One region of the Actinocorallia sp. A-T 12471 genome, then DNA from elsewhere that is predicted to be linked to it. Evidence: riboswitches for the same ligand, from Rfam matches in the RefSeq annotation. Region 1 holds a riboswitch; each other region holds the start of a gene.
The links. A riboswitch is a leader RNA that binds a small molecule or an ion and turns the genes downstream of it on or off. The one in region 1 is predicted to bind S-adenosylmethionine.
Positions count from the first base shown of each region.

Region 2: it holds a riboswitch for S-adenosylmethionine, as region 1 does, so the genes downstream of both, R9X44_RS15045 (helix-turn-helix transcriptional regulator) here and thrC (threonine synthase) in region 1, are expected to answer to the same signal.
Region 3: it holds a riboswitch for S-adenosylmethionine, as region 1 does, so the genes downstream of both, R9X44_RS22745 (aminotransferase class V-fold PLP-dependent enzyme) here and thrC (threonine synthase) in region 1, are expected to answer to the same signal.

Region 1 covers NZ_JAWZTE010000022.1:3,291-8,497, forward strand. Annotated here, with positions in the region: gene groL (chaperonin GroEL) at 1-695, opposite strand, end outside; gene R9X44_RS34605 (cold-shock protein) at 1,037-1,237, opposite strand; gene R9X44_RS34610 (MoaD/ThiS family protein) at 1,498-1,776, opposite strand; gene thrC (threonine synthase) at 1,785-3,014, opposite strand; SAM riboswitch class I at 3,030-3,167, opposite strand; gene R9X44_RS34620 (trehalose-6-phosphate synthase) at 3,374-4,798, shown strand; gene R9X44_RS34625 (RNA polymerase sigma factor) at 4,961-5,207, opposite strand, start outside.
Region 2 covers NZ_JAWZTE010000004.1:614,934-620,140, forward strand. Annotated here, with positions in the region: gene R9X44_RS15040 (type I polyketide synthase) at 1-1,154, opposite strand, end outside; gene R9X44_RS15045 (helix-turn-helix transcriptional regulator) at 1,260-2,522, opposite strand; SAM riboswitch class IV at 2,533-2,638, opposite strand; gene R9X44_RS15050 (ATP-binding cassette domain-containing protein) at 2,784-4,184, opposite strand; gene R9X44_RS15055 (hypothetical protein) at 4,256-4,615, opposite strand; gene R9X44_RS15060 (glutathione S-transferase C-terminal domain-containing protein) at 4,697-5,207, opposite strand, start outside.
Region 3 covers NZ_JAWZTE010000008.1:208,065-213,271, reverse strand. Annotated here, with positions in the region: gene R9X44_RS22760 (helix-turn-helix domain-containing protein) at 1-26, shown strand, start outside; gene R9X44_RS22755 (hypothetical protein) at 36-761, shown strand; gene R9X44_RS22750 (PIG-L family deacetylase) at 825-1,637, shown strand; SAM riboswitch class IV at 1,685-1,798, shown strand; gene R9X44_RS22745 (aminotransferase class V-fold PLP-dependent enzyme) at 1,848-3,041, shown strand; gene R9X44_RS22740 (hypothetical protein) at 3,134-4,306, shown strand; gene R9X44_RS22735 (metallophosphoesterase) at 4,307-5,137, opposite strand.

The sequences.
Region 1 (5,207 bases):
AGGTCCTTGTTGGAGGACGCCTTGCCGCCGACGATGAGGATGTACGGGTCGTCGAGCGACGCCTCCATCCGCTCGGGGTCGGTCACGAAGTAGGGCGAGATGTAGCCCTTGTCGAAGCGCATGCCCTCGGTGAGCTCGAGCTCGAGGCCGAAGGCGTTGCTCTCCTCGACGGTGATGACGCCTTCCTTGCCGACCTTGTCCATCGCCTCGGCGATGAGCGAGCCGATCTCGGGGTCGGCGGCGGAGATGGAGGCCGTCGAAGCGATCTGCTCCTTGGTCTCGATCTCCTTGGACAGCTGGGAGAGCTGCTCGGAGACGGCGGCGACCGCGGCCTCGATGCCCTTCTTCAGGGACATCGGGTTGGCGCCGGCGGCGACGTTGCGCAGACCCTCGCGCACGAGCGCCTGGGCCAGGACGGTGGCGGTGGTGGTGCCGTCACCCGCGACGTCGTCGGTCTTCTTGGCGACCTCCTTGACCAGCTCGGCGCCGATCTTCTCCCAGGGGTCCTCGAGCTCGATCTCCTTGGCGATGGAGACACCGTCGTTGGTGATGGTGGGAGCGCCCCACTTCTTCTCCAGCACGACGTTGCGGCCCTTGGGGCCAAGCGTCACCTTTACGGCGTCCGCGAGCTGGTTCATACCGCGCTCGAGACCGCGCCGGGCCTCCTCGTCGAACGCGATCATCTTGGCAGCCATCGGCTCCAGATCCTCCTCGTAGTGGATGCGGAACATGGCGGATCGGGTGGATGCCCGCGACGGACGGCCTCACCCTGCGAGCAGCCCCATGCATGCCACCCGAGAGCCTGACCTCATCGTCCCGACCCTGAAGCTTGTGTGGTTATCACTCTCACCTGGAGAGTGCCAGCACCTGTTTAGCACTCTCCCCCGTCGAGTGCAAGCCGCACTGGTGCTGACCAGCAGATGAACAGAAAATGACCCGCGCCCCCAAAGCGGGGTCGCGGGTCATGTGGGTCGACGCGTTACACGGCTCGGCCTGCTGGGCGGCTCGGCCCCGGCCTGCTAGACCGCTCGGCCTGCTAGACGGCTCGAACCAGGTCGGCCTGGGGGCCGCGGTCGGACTGGGTGATCTCGAACTCGACCCGCTGCCCCTGCTCGAGGGTGCGGTAGCCGTCCATCTGGATGGAGGAGTGGTGGACGAACACGTCACGGCCGCCGTCCACGGCGATGAAGCCGTATCCCTTGTCCGCGTTGAACCACTTCACGGTGCCCTGCGCCATGCCTGAACCCTGACTCGAGCCGCGGCCCCCCTGGACCGCGGAACGGCCGGGGAGTCCACCTCGGACGCCCCGATCCCCGTTCGTGATCGCCCGGAGATCCGGGCGTGATGGGGATGGCAATGGAACATACATGGGTGTATCAGACAGGGGGAATGTTCCGGCCGAGTGTGGCCACCATTGTGTCGCCGTGCACAAATCCCGGGAAACGCGAAAGGGCTTTCCCATTCTGACGGGAAAGCCCTTTCTGTAAAGTCGCTGTCTCAGGCGCCGCCGGCGACCGCCGGGATGATGGACACCTGGACGCCCGCCGGGGTCGGCGTGTCGAGGCCCTGCTCGAACCTGACGTCCTCGTCGCCGACGTAGACGTTGACGAATCGGCGCAGCTTGCCGGTGTCGTCAAGGACGCGCGCGGAGATGCCCGTGTAGTTCGTCTCGAGGTCGGCGATGACCTCGCGGAGGGTGTCCCCGGTCGCCTTGACCTCGGACTCGCCACCCGTGTAGGTGCGCAGGATCGTGGGAATGCGGACGGAAACGCTCATATCTAGACTCACACCAATCCGGTAGCGCGGAACGCCTCGATCGAGGGCGCGATGTTGGCGGACGGCTTGGCGACCTGGGCCACCGCGTCCAGGGTCTTCAGTCCTTCGCCCGAGTTGATGATGACGGTCTCCAGCGACGGGTCGAGTTGGCCGCTGTCGATGAGCTTCTTCAGCACGCCGACGGTGACGCCGCCCGCGGTCTCGGCGAAGATCCCCTCGGTCCTGGCGAGCAGCCGGATGCCGTCGACGACCTCGGTGTCGGTGACGTCGTCGATCGCGCCGCCGGTGCGGCGGACGGCGTCGAGCACGTAGGGGCCGTCGGCGGGGTTGCCGATCGCCAGGGACTTGGCGATGGTGTCGGGCTTGACCGGGCGGATCACGTCGAGACCGGCCTTGAACGCCGCCGAAACCGGGCTGCACCCCTCGGCCTGCGCGCCGTACACCTTGTAGGGCTTGTCCTCGACAAGGCCGAGCTTGATGAGCTCCTGAAACGCCTTGTCGATCTTGGTGAGCTGCGAGCCCGACGCGATCGGGACGACGATCTGGTCGGGCAGCCGCCAGCCGAGCTGTTCGGCGATCTCGTACCCGAGGGTCTTGGAGCCCTCGGCGTAGTACGGCCTGACGTTCACGTTGACGAACGCCCAGTCCTCCTGCTCGCCCGCCAGTTCCGAGGCGAGGCGGTTGACGTCGTCGTAGTTGCCGTCGACGGTCACGAAGGTGCCGTCGTACACGGCGGTGGTGATGATCTTCTGCTGCTCCAGGTCGGAGGGCACGAAGACGGCGCTGCGGATGCCCGCGCGGGCCGCGGCCGCGGCGACGGCGTTGGCGAGGTTGCCGGTCGACGGGCAGGCCAGCACCTTGAAGCCCAGCTCGCGGGCGGCGGCGAGGGCGACCCCGACGACCCGGTCCTTGAAGGAGTGGGTGGGGTTGCCGCTGTCGTCCTTGACCCACAGGGAGCTCAGGCCGAGCGCGGACGCGAGCTGGTCGGCCTTCACCAGACGGGTGAAGCCGGGCTCGGTGTTGGGGATCTCGGCGACGTTCGACGGCACCGGAAGAAGGTCCTTGTAACGCCAGATGTTGCGGGGCCCCGCCTCGATGGACTCCCTCGTGACGTTCGAGACGTCGTAGGAGACCTCGAGCGGGCCGAAACACTCGGCACAGGCGTAGTACGGGCCGAGTTCCACGGAATTGCCGCATTCGCGGCAGGTGAGCGCGGTGGCGTTACCCAGGTTGGGCATGAGTTCGAGGCCCCTCCCTCATCTTCCCTGCGCCGATCTGGTCGCAGGCCGGAGTTGGCACCTGTTCCGCGCCTACGCGCAACGGCTGCGCGGGCTGTCGGAAGGGTTGCCGGGGCTTCGCAGGGCCGGTCCCTCCACCCCTCTGGATGAGCGCCCGTCAGAAAGCGACGGGCGTGTATGAAGTTGTGCCCCGACTTTACCTCAGGTGTCCGTTCCACCGAACGGCCGGGGCGGCCGCCCTGTTGGACCGTGCCCGTCCGGGGTTGGACCGTGCTCTTTTGTGAGTTGCGCCACCGGGCGGCAGGTCAGGGCGCACCTGGTCCGGGAACCGTGTGATGTGCCGTGCGACACTTTTGTCCATGCAGGTACTCGTCGCCAGCAATCGCGGCCCGGTCTCGTTCCGCCGCGCCGAGGACGGCACCCTGACCATGCGCCGGGGAGGGGGCGGACTCGTCTCCGGCCTCGCCTCCGTCGCCTCCGGCACCGACCTTCTGTGGGTTTGCGCGGCCCTGTCTGACGACGACCGCACGGCGGCCCGTCAGGACCCCGAAGGTCGCCTCGACAAGGCGGGCCACGACACCGGGGCCGTACGGATGCTCGACATCCCGGAGAAGACCTTCCATCGGGCTTACAACTCCGTCGCGAACTCGACCCTCTGGTTCATCCACCACCTGCTGTACGCGACGCCGACGGCCCCGCACTTCGACGCGGTCTTCCGGCGCGACTGGCAGGCTTATACGGCCTATAACGCCGCGTTCGCCGGGGCGTTGGGGCAGGACGCCGAGCAGGGCGCGAAGGTCGTCGTGCAGGACTACCACCTGGCTTTGGTGCCGGGGATGCTGCGCGAGGCACGGCCCGACCTGCGGATCGCGCACTTCTCGCACACGCCCTGGGCGCCGCCCGCGTACTTCCGGCTCCTCCCGGACGACATCGGCGCGGCCCTCCTCGAGGGGATGCTGGGGGCCGACCACCTCGGGTTCCTGTGCGACAGATGGGCCGAGGCGTTCCTGAGCTGCTGTGACGAGATCCTCGGCGCGCGGGTCGATCCCGTCGCGGGGACCGTGACGCACCGGGGGCGGACGACGCGCGTCGGCGTGCACGCGCTGGGGATCGACGGGCCCGAGCTGCGCGAGCGGGCGGGGCGCGCGGACGTCGCCGAGCGGATGGCGGCGCTGCGCGAGCAGGTCGGGGACCGGCAGCTGCTGCTGCGGATCGACAGGACCGAGCTGTCGAAGAACATCGTGCGGGGGCTGGCGGCGTACTGGGAGCTGCTGCTGAACCATCCCGAGTGGCGTGGACGGGTGGTGCACCTGGCGTTCGCGTACCCGTCGCGTACTGATCTCGCGGAGTACCGGGCGTACACGGCCGAGGTCGAGCGGCTCGCGGCGGAGATCAACGACGAGTTCGGCACCGACGACTGGACGCCGCTGATCCTCGAGGTCAAGGACGACTACGCGCGCTCCCTGGCGGCCTACCAGCTCGCCGACGTGCTCGTGGTGAACCCGATCAGGGACGGGATGAACCTCGTCGCCAAGGAGGGTCCCGTCCTGTCGGACAAGGGATGCGCGCTTGTGCTCTCCCGCGAGGCGGGCGCGGCGGCCGAACTTTCCGACGACGCGCTGATCGTCAACCCCTTCGACGTCTCCCAGACCGCGGAGATGCTGAACCAGGCCCTCCTGCTCAGCCCGGACGACCGCAAGGCCCGCGCGAAGCGCCTCTCGGACGCCGCGACGGCCCTTCCCCCTACCCGCTGGTTCGCGGAGCAGCTCGCCGCCTTGGACTAAAGACAACGGGCCGTCCCTTCGGGACGGCCCGGAAAAGAGCCCCTGCGGGGCATAGAGCCCGCAGAAGGAGGCCCCTCCGGGGCTCCCCGTGCGTAGCGGGTCCCCGTGGGACGGTCCCAGGGCGTAAGGCCCCCGCGCGTAGCGGGTTTCTCCTGAGCGGGGTCAGGAGTAGGACTCGCCCAGGGTGGCTCGGACTTGTTTGCGGGCCTCGTGGATGCGGGACTTGACGGTGCCCAGGGGGAGGTTGAGCTGGGCGGCGATCTCGCTGTACTCCAGCTGGGAGACGTCGCGCAGGACGAGGGCCTGGATGAGGTCGGGCTTCTTGGCCTCGAGCTCTTCCATGGCCTCGAGGATGTCGACGCGGGAGCCCGCGATGACGCTCGTGCGGCGCGGGTCGGGGCGCTGCGAG
Region 2 (5,207 bases), on a different contig from region 1:
CGGTCGACGTCGTCGGGCCAGGGGCCGGTCTCCGTCTGCACCTTGAGGCCGAGCTCGTCAAGGGGGATCGCCGGGTTCGGGCGGACGTGGTGGAGGGTGGCGGGGATCGTCCCGTTCTGGAGGCTGAGGACCACCTTGAGCAGCCCGGCGATGCCCGCCGCGCCCTCGAGGTGGCCGATGTTCGTCTTCACCGAGCCGACGCGCAGCGGCACGTCGCGGCCAACGCCGAGGGCCGCGCCGAGCCCGGCCGCCTCGATCGGGTCGCCGACGGGCGTGCCGGTGCCGTGCAGCTCCACGTACTGGACCGCGTCACGGGTGAGTCCGGCGTCGGCGAGGGCGCGGCGGATCACGTCCTCCTGGGCCGCGGCGCTCGGCACGGTCAGGCCGTCGGTCGCACCGTCGTTGCCGGCCGCCGCGCCGAGGATCACCGCGTGGACCCGGTCGCCGTCGGCGAGCGCGTCGTCGAGCCGCTTCAGCACGATGACGACGCCGCCCTCACCGCGCACGTAGCCGTTGGCGCGGGCGTCGAAGGTGTGGCAGCGGCCGTCCGGTGACAGGCCGCCGAAGCGGGCTGAGGCGAGGTCGGAGTCGGGCGCGAGGATCAGGTTGACGCCTCCGGCGAGCGCGACCTCGGTCTCGCCCCTGCGCAGGCTCTCCACCGCGAGCTGCACCGCGACGAGCCCGGACGCCTGCGCGGCGTCCACGGTGAGGCTCGGCCCCTGGAGGCCGAGCGCGTGCGACACCCGGTTGGCCAGCAGCGCCCGGTTCAGCCCGGGAAGCGTGTGCCGCGTGAAGGCACCGGCCCCAGCGCGCTGGACGAGCGCCGCGTAGTCGCCGTGGGTAGCGCCCACGAACACGCCGACCGCTTGTCCGGCGAGCCGGGCGGGGGCGACCCTCGCCCCTTCCAGCGCCTCCCAGGCGAGTTCGAGGACGAGGCGCTGCTGTGGATCGAGTGAGGCCGCCTCGCGCGGCGCGATCCCGAAGAAGGCGGGGTCGAACAGGTCGACCCCCTCCAGGTATCCGCCGGGGACGCCGGACCGCGTCGCGACCGCGTCGCCGCCCGTCTCGAGCAGCCGCCAGAACGCCGCGGGATCGGCGGCCCCCGGCAGTCGGCAGGAAAGTCCGACGATGGCTACGGGAAAGGCTGCTGCCATGCTGTCCCCCCGGGGAAGACCGATCTCTTACTTGATCGATTCTGTCCACCGGGGGGATACCGCCACCAGATCCGCGGACCCCTAGGACCCCCTATAAGAAGGGGGTTACAGGAATTCGCTGAGTTGGCTCCTGCGCCGTGCGCCGAGCTTGCGGTAAATACGGGTCAGATGCTGTTCCACGGTGCTCACCGTGATGTACAGCCGCGACGAGATCTGCCGGTTCGACAGCCCGAGCGCGGCGAGTTCGGCGACCTTGGCCTCGGCGTCGCTGAGGAGCGAGCGGGCCGCGGCGCGCGCGGGACCGAGATCGTCCTTGGCACGTTCCGCCTCGCGCGCGTCGCCCGCTCCGCGCAGCACGTCGTACGCCTCCTCCAGCAGCGTGCGCCTGTGATCGGGGTCACCGGCCAGCGCCAGCAGGCGCAACGCCGCGCCATAGGCGCGGGTGCGCGCGCCGCCGCACGCGGCGAGCTGCTCGCGGGCGAGCACGGCCGCCTCGGCGCACTCGCCGAGCGCGAGCCTCGCGTGCCCCGCGCCGACCCGCCACGCGACGACGCCGGGCAGGTCGATCCCCCAGCGCAGCATTCGCTTTCCGCACGCGAGAAAGTCACCGAGCGCTTCCCCGGCATTTCCCGAAGCGAGCCGGAATTCCGCGCGCGCGGCGAGATAGTGCAACCCCGCGGGCGTTTCCCACATGGCGTCGGGAACGGGGACCGCGAGATATCGGATGACGTCCTCGGTCATTCCGAGCGCGGTCTTCGCCGCGATCATCGTGCCGAACGGAATGCCGATCGCGACGCCCCAGTCCTGCCACGGGATGTGCGTCAGGGCGGTCCTGACGCACTCGGCGGCCTCGGCCGGGTCGCCCTGCCGCAGCATCGTCTCGCCGCGGATCGCCGCGAACACCCCGAGCCAGACCGGGTCGCAGTGCGCGGTCGTCTGCTCGAGGAGCGGACGGCACCAGCGCGCCGCGAGGTCGGCCCGGTCGGCGTAGACGAGGGCGGCGAGCGCCCCGCTGAGCGACGCGAGCGCGTCGGTCGTCATCGGGCAACTGCCCAAGACCGTCTGCGCCTCGCGGACCGCCTCCGGTGCGGCCCGCGTCGCGAGAAGGTCGCACAGCACGTCGAATCCGGTCCCGCCCCGGGACCTCACGCGCGGCGCGCCGATCCTTTCCGGATAGCAGACCGCGATCCAGTCCTCCGCGGCCTGCCCTGAGTCGTGTCCCTGCTCCTCTACGCGCCGCAGCGCCCGTACCGCCTCGTCCGGCCGCCCGGCCCAGACGAGGTCGCGCACCTTCGCCACCGAAGGGGTGAACGCCGTCTCCACCATCGTGTCCGCGGCCGTCTCCGCGAACGCACTGACCACAACCACAGTTCGTCCTCACCGTTGCTTGTGGCGCGAACGCCACCTGGCCTTCACCCGGGGCACCCCGCATCAGTGAGGGTTGCCGGCCAGCTAGCCGGGGCTTGACGCTGGCACTCCTTGCCGACCCCTCCATAATACACACTAATTAAGTAGGAAATACATGAATTCGGTCACGGTTCGGGGGCCTTGTCGCCTTTCCGTTGCCCCCTCTCGCGGATGTGGGACGGCTGCCGTTTCGGGGAATTCGTGTGTCGTTTCCTTTGTCGGTCAGGCGCGGACTCCGTCAGGACGGCTGTGCACCGACCATCCGCCGCTGGAATCGCTGTTCGGGGAGACGATCTTGCCCGCTTCGAGGACGGCGACGGAGTCGCAGAGCCCGGCCGGAACCTCGTCCGGGTGGGCGAGGACGAGGTGGCCGACGCCGCGCTCGTCGCGCAGCCCGGCGATGAGGCCGACGAGACGCGCGCGGCCCCGCGCGTCGAGTCCGGCGAACGGCGCGTCCCACACCAGCACCCGGGGGCCGGTGGCGAGCGCTTCGGCGACGGCCACCAGCCTGAGCGTCCCGCCAGGGAGTCCGCCCACCGCGCGGTCCAGCAACTCCTCGGGCAGGCCGACGGCGTCGAGCAGTGCGACGGCGGTGTCGCGACGGCCGCCCGGCAGGGGTCCGCGCGTCGCGGCCTCAAGGACCCTGCCGACCGTGCGGTGCGCGGCGAGCCGCTCCGCCGGGTCCTGCGGCACCACGCGCACCGCACGTCGCGCCGCCTTCCAGGCCGCGCGCCCTTCGACCGGCTTCCCGTCGAGGACGACGGTTCCGGCGTCGGCCGGGACCGTCCCGTCGAGGACCCTGGCGAGCAGCGTCTTGCCCGCGCCCGGCTCGCCCGCGACCCCGACGACGCCCGCGCCGCGCACCTTCACCGACGCCTCGCGCAGCGCGACCCGGCCCGCGATCTCCTTGCGCAGCCCGCGCGCTTCGAGCATGACCCCTCCCCCGCCTCCCTTGCCGAAAGCCGCGTCGTCGTCCCGGCCAAGCAGGGCACGGGTGACGGGATGCACGGGCGAGGCGAGCACGTCGCGCGCCTCGCCCCGCTCCACGACCTCGCCCTCGTGCAGCACGAGCACCCGGTCGGCGACCTCCGCGAGCTCCCCGATCCGCTGCGCGGTGAGCAGCAGCGCGGCTCCGGCCGCCTTGCGCTCCGCCAGCGCCCGCACGACCTCGCGGCGCGCGAGCACGCCGAGCCCGGCGAGCACCTCGTCCCCGACGACGGAGTCGGGCCGCTCCCCCAGCACCCGCAGCACCTCGGCGGCCCGCCGCGCCGCCCACCCGCCCCGACCGGGCCCGCCGACGGAGTCCGCGGCGAACGCCGCGTCGATCACGCCGACCCGCGCGCCGTCGATCCGTGCGACCCGCGCGCTGATCCGCGCCGCCTGTCCCGCGCGTCCCGTCAACGCGCGGAGCAGCGTGCTCTTGCCCGCGCCGGTCCCACCGAGGACGACAACGCAGGCTCCCGCAGCCACTTCCACCGACACATCACGTACCGCCCGCAAAGTCCCGAACGTCACCCGCAGTCCCCGCACCTCCAACAAAGCCGCGACCCCCGCCCAATTCTCTACCTTGCCGATAGACTTAGAATACCTTCCCGTTTTTCCCGGTCTTCGCACACTTTGCACCGACCCGAGGCGGTCGATGCCCTAAACGCAAAAAGCCCGCCCTCCCGGAAATGCCGGAGGGCGGGCCGCGGTCAGGCTTTGGCGCAGCGGAACGAGGTCGGCTTACCCGTCAGGGACGCGACCCCCGACGGGGTGACGTCGGCAATCCTGCCCATCGCGTTCTCGTACTTGAACAGGGTGCAGGTGGTCCCCGCGGGTTCGGTGCGGGCCGAGCCGAGCTTGGCGCGGTAGGGGTCGGGGATCGTGTAGGCGGTGCCGGTGTCCACGCCGTACCTGTCGCAGGTCTTGAAGTCGGGTTCCTGGCAGAGGGTGATCGCGACCACCTCGGACGGCGCGGACGGCGCGGACGGCGTGGGCGGCGGGGTCGCGAAGGCGGGAGAGGCGACGAGGACGATGACGGACGAGAGCGGCAAAAGGGGGCGGAGGCGCATCGAGTCCCTTCCGATGACTACGCAGTGCGTATAAAAAGCTACGCGTAGCGACAGGAAGGAGTCAATGCGCCTCCGGAGACGTCAGCGGGCGAGCGGGGTGAGCGAGGGGTCAGTGGTGGACGCGAACGCCGGGAGCTCAAGAAGCCGCGACGTGTAGGCCGCGAGGGAAGGGTAAGCCGCCAAGGAGTCGGCGGAGATCCGCGCGTCCGCGTTGTACACGGAGTCGTAGCGGACGAGGGACACCCACAGCCGGACGTCGGACTCGGTGAGCGCGTCCCCCAGCAGGTAGGGGTGCGCGGCGAGCACCGCGTCGTACCTGGCGAAGGCCGCGAAGAGCCGCGCCCGCGCCGGGGCCGCCGTCTTCGGGTCCGGGGAGCCCGCCTTGCCGACCGCGTCGTTCACGTCGGTGAAGATCTCGTCGTTGAGCGCGTCTATCCGGCCGCGCAGGCGCTCGGGGTACAGCTCGACGGAGGAGTCCGCCCAGGGGGTGAACCGCGTGGCGAGGTCGAGGGTGATGTCCGGGTAGTTGTTGCTGACGATGCGCCGGGAGCGGGTGTCCCAGAGGACGGGCACGGAGATGTGCCCGGGGTAG
Region 3 (5,207 bases), on a different contig from region 1:
ATGAGTTCCCGGGGGAATCGTCCTAGACTCCGCGCATGCGTACCGTCGCCGCCCCCCTCGTCCTGACGGTCCTTCTCCCCGCCGTCGTCGTCGCCTCGCCCGCCCGTGCGGCGGGGCCGCTCAAGGTCCGCTCGGCGGGCGTCACGGGCAAGGCGGTGATCACCGCGCAGGGCAAGACGAAGCTGTCGGTGCGCACACGCGTCAGCGGGACCCGGATCACCGACGTCGACGCGACCCTCAGGCTCCCCAACGGCAAGGGGTTCGCGCTGGTCAGCGACCTCAAGCGGGTCTCGGGCAGCGCGGGAGACGGGGTCTACACGGGCACCGCCGTGCTCGACAAGGCCGACGCCGGAGGCAGGTACACGCTTGAAGTCGCCGCCACTGACGGGACTTCGGCGAACGCGTACTACGACTTCGTTGTGTACCGGAAGGCCAACGCCGTCACCGTCCGGCGTGCGAGCAAGGTGTCTTTGACGTCGCCGGCCAGCGCCGTCAAGGGGGCGAAGGTGAAGGCGAAGGGGACCGTCAAAGGGTTGAACGCCAAGGGCGGGTTCTCCGGGCTGAAGGGAAGGACCGTCCAGATCTGGTTCCGGCCCAAGGGCGGCAAGGCGGTCCGGCTGGGGACGGCCAAGACGAACGCCAAGGGCGGGTACGCGTACACCTTCAAGGCGACGGTCGACGGATCGGTTTCCGCCCGGTTCGCCGGGACCGTCCAGTGGCAGAAGCGCTCGACCGGATGGAAGCCGCTCGACGTCCGTTAAGTCGGTTTGGACCCTGTGGACAACCGGAACGGATTGTCGGTGGGGCGACGTAGTGTTGGGGCCATGTTGACGTTGATGGCCGTGCACGCCCACCCCGACGACGAGGTGATCAGCACCGGAGGAGTGCTCGCCAGGGCCGCCGCCCGCGGTATCCGCACGGTGCTGGTGACCTGCACGAACGGCGAGCAGGGCGACGGGCCCGGCGGGGTCAAGCCGGGTGAGGAAGGCCACGATCCGGCGGGGGTCCGCGAGACCCGGCTGAAGGAACTCGCGCGCTCCGCCGAGATCCTCGGCATCGAGCACGTCGAGCTGCTCGGCTACGCCGACTCCGGCATGGTCGGCTGGGCCGCCAACACCGCCCCCGGGTCCTTCGCGAGCGCCGATCTCGACGCGGCCGCCGCCAGGCTCGTCACGCTGATGGAGAAGTACCGGCCACAGGTGGTCGTTACTTATGACGACAACGGCGGATATGGGCATCCCGATCACATCCAGGCCCATCGCGTCGCCGTCGCGGCCGCCGACCGGAGCGGGATTCCCGAGCGGGTGTACGCGGGGGCGATGCCGCGCTCATCCCTTGCGGAGATCGCCCGGCTCGCGCGGGAGCGCGGGTGGGACCTCGGGTGGCCCGAGCTCGAGGAGGGCGCGGAGATCGAGTTCGGCACGCCCGACGAACTCGTCACCACGGTCGTGGACGTCACCGAGTACTTCCAGCGCAAGGCCGAAGCCCTCCAGGCGCACGCCAGCCAGAGCGACGGCGCGTTCCTGTTCGCCCTGCCCGAGGAGGCGCAGCGCCTGTTCTTCGGCTGGGAGGCGTTCTCCCGCATCCGCGGCGAGGGCCCCGACAAGGAGGAGGATCTCTTCACGGGCATCGGCTGAGGGGGGCTTGCGGAGGTTCGGCGGCGTTCTGCTATATTCGCGGCGAAGGTCATGAGTGCCAGTGACAAGCCCCGGCTCGCTGGCCGCCAACCCTCCTCCGCGGTGGGGTGGCCCGGGTGACGACCAGGTCCGCCGCAAAGGGCGTCGGGCAAGCGCGGATTCCCCGGACGTGAGCTCCCGGAATCCCTGATGGAGTCCGGAGGCATACCCATGACCGTTCTCACGTCCCTCCCCGCCGTCGTCGGCCTTGACGCCCCCGTCCCCGTGCGCGGCGGATTCACCGGCTACGCCAACTTCGACTACGCCGCGTCCGCGCCGTGTCTTCAGGCGGTGGCCGACGCCGTCGCGCAGGCCCTGCCCTACTACAGCAGCGTCCACCGGGGCGCGGGCTACGCCTCCCAGGTGACGACCCGCGCCTACGAGGAGGCCCGCGAGACCGTCCGGGAGTTCCTCGGCGGGCCGCAGGCCGTGGTGTTCACCCGCAACACCACCGACTCCTTCAACCTGCTCGCGCGGGCCGTCCCGCAGGGCACGTCGGTCGTGGTGTTCGCCTCCGAGCACCACGCCACCCAGCTTCCGTGGCGGCGCGCCGTCCGGCTGCCGATCCCGGCGAGCCCGGCCGAGGCGCTCACCGCCGCGGAGAACGCGCTCCGCTCCTGCGCGGAAGGGCCGCGGCTGCTCGTGGTGACCGCCGCGTCGAACGTCACAGGTGAGCTGTGGCCGATCCGCGAGCTCGCGGCCGTCGCGCACCGCTGCGGCGCGCGCATCGCCGTCGACGCCGCCCAGCTCGCCCCGCACCGGCCCTTCGACGCCTCGCCTTACGACTACGTCGCTTTGTCCGGGCACAAGCTGTACGCCCCGTTCGGCGCGGGTGTCCTCGCCGGCCGCGCCGACTGGCTGCGCGCCGCCGACCCCTACCTGCGCGGCGGCGGCGCGACCCGCAGCGTCACCGCCGAAGGCGACGTCGCGTGGGCGTCGGAGCCCGAGCAGCGGCACGAGGCAGGCACCCCCAACGTGCTCGGCGCGATCGCCGTCGCCGAGGCGTGCCGCGCCCTCACCGACTGGCGCGGCATCGTCGCCGAGGAGGAAAGGCTCCTCGCCCGCCTGCGCGAGGGCATCGCCGCGCTGCCCGCCGTCCGCGAACTGTCCCTGTGGGGGCCGAACCACCCGCGCGTCGGGATCGTCTCGTTCACCGTCGAGGGGCACAGCGCCCGGTCCGTCGCCGAATACCTCTCCGACGTGCACGGCATCGGCGTCCGCGACGGCAAGTTCTGCGCCCACCCGCTCGTCGCGTCCCTCACCGGCGCGCCCGAGACCACCGCGGTCCGGGCCAGTTTCGGCCTCGGCACCACCGACGAACACGTCGACAGGCTCCTCGCGGCGCTCACCGCCCTCACCGCCTGACCCCTTGGGGCCCGTGTCGGGGTTGTCCGCGCCACTGCGGACGGTCACGATGGTAGGGCCGAGAGGGGTGGGAGTTGCTGGGGCGGATCAGCGTGGAATGGCCGGAGGAGCCCTACCCCGTGCTCGGGGACCGGGAGGGCCTGCCCGCGGGCATGCTCATGGAGGAGCTCGAAGGGCTCTGGGACGTGCTCGCCGCGGGCCTCGCCCGGATGGGACCCGGCTTCCTGTGGCCCGGCGCGCTGCGCTGGCACGCGACTTACGGGTGGCAGGTGCTCGAGGTGCCGCCGCTGGGATCGGGCGAAACGCCCGTACCAGATACGCCTGGGGCGCGGGCGCGCGACGTCTGGGCGATCGTTCACGGGCTCGTCAGGACCGTCGCTGGGCGACCGCCGCGCGACCTCGGCGACGTGTTCGCGCTGCTCGACCTGCACGCGGGGGAGTACCCGCACGGGCTCGACGCCGTCGTCCGGGCGCTGCTCGTCGGGGCGGACCCGCGGCCCGTCGTCGCGGCGGTGCGCGCGGCGGGGGACGGCGCGGAGATCCGGGTGCGGCCCGCCGTCGAGACCGCCGTGGGGTCGCGCAAGGCCAAGGGCGATCCGGAATGGGACAACGAGGACGCTTTCGCCGTCGTCCGGGACATCCACGGGGCCGTCAACCTCGTTGTCTGCGACGGCGTCACGGGGGAGGGGGACGGGTCGGGGGCGCGCGCGGCGCGGGCGGCCGTCGAAGCCGTGCGGGGGTACTTCACGCGTGATGATCATCGCGGGCTCGTCGAAGGGCTTGGGGTTGCGGAGGTCGCTGTCAGCGCGCTGGGGCGGGGTGCGTCGACGTTCCTTGGGGCGGCTGTCTCGTCCACCGGGAAGGTCGAACTCGCGCTCGTCGGGGACAGCCCGGCGTGGCTCGTCCGTCGGTTCCCCGAAGGGGAACGTTTCGCCTACCGGCTCACGCCCGACCAGACCGTCCTCGCCGAGGAGGTCCGCACCGACCCCGCCGCGCACTGGGGCGGCTCACTGCTCACCCAGCACCTCGGCGGCTACGCGGACGCGCCGTTCACGGCGTCCGTCCAGACCCTGCCCGGCGACCTTCTCGTCCTGCTCAGCGATGGCGCGGCGGTCCCGTCGGACACCTGGTTCGGCGACGACCTCGCCGCGCTCGCCGACGCGCACCCGTCGGCCCCCGCGCTCGCGGCCGCGCTCATCGCCCGCGCCGAGAGCCTCGGCGGACGCGACAACGCCACAGCCCTCATCGCCGAGATCATCCCCTGATCACAGCACCACGCGCGGCAGTTCCGGGGGCTTCGCCCGCTTCTTCCACTCGCGCGGATAGCCCAGCGACACCTCCTCGAACCTGACGCCGTCGTAGTGCGTCTCGCGCGGGATGTGCAGGTGCCCGTAGATCATCGCCTTCACGTTGAACCTGCGGTGCCAGTCGGCCGTCGCCGTCGTCCCGCACCACTGTGCGAACTCCGGATACCACAGCACCTCGGTCGGGTTGCGGACCAGCGGCCAGTGGTTCACCAGCACCAGCGGAATCTCCGGGTCGCACTCCGCGAGCCGCCGCTCGGTCAGCGCCACCCGCGCCGCGCACCACGCCTCACGGCTCGGATACGGATCCGGATGCAACAACCTCTCGTCGACGCACACGACCCCCGTCTCGTACGCGTACGCCAGCCCCTCCTCCTTGGTCGTGCACCCCGGCGGAAGGAACGAGTAGTCATAAAGCAGAAAGAGCGGAGCGATCACCGCAGGCCCCCCGCTCCCCTCCCACAACGGGTACGGATCCTCCGGCGTCACCACCCCGAGCCCCCGGCACATCTCCACAAGATGCTCATACCGCGCCACGCCCCGCAGCCCGTCAACCCCGTCCCGAACCGTCCACAGCTCATGGTTCCCCGGCACCCACACCACCTTCGCGAACCGCCGCGTAAGCGTCCGCAACGCCCACTCCACATCCTCCGCCTTGTCCGCCACATCCCCCGCCACGATCAACCAATCCCCCTCCGACCTGGGCCGCAACCCCTCAGTAACCACCCGATTATCCGCATACGACACATGCAGATCACTAACCGCCAAAACCCGAGCTTCCACACCCCCCATCATGCCCCCCCACCCACCGTTTCACGTGAAACACCCCCCACCAACCACCCCTATCCCCGCCCGAGGGTGA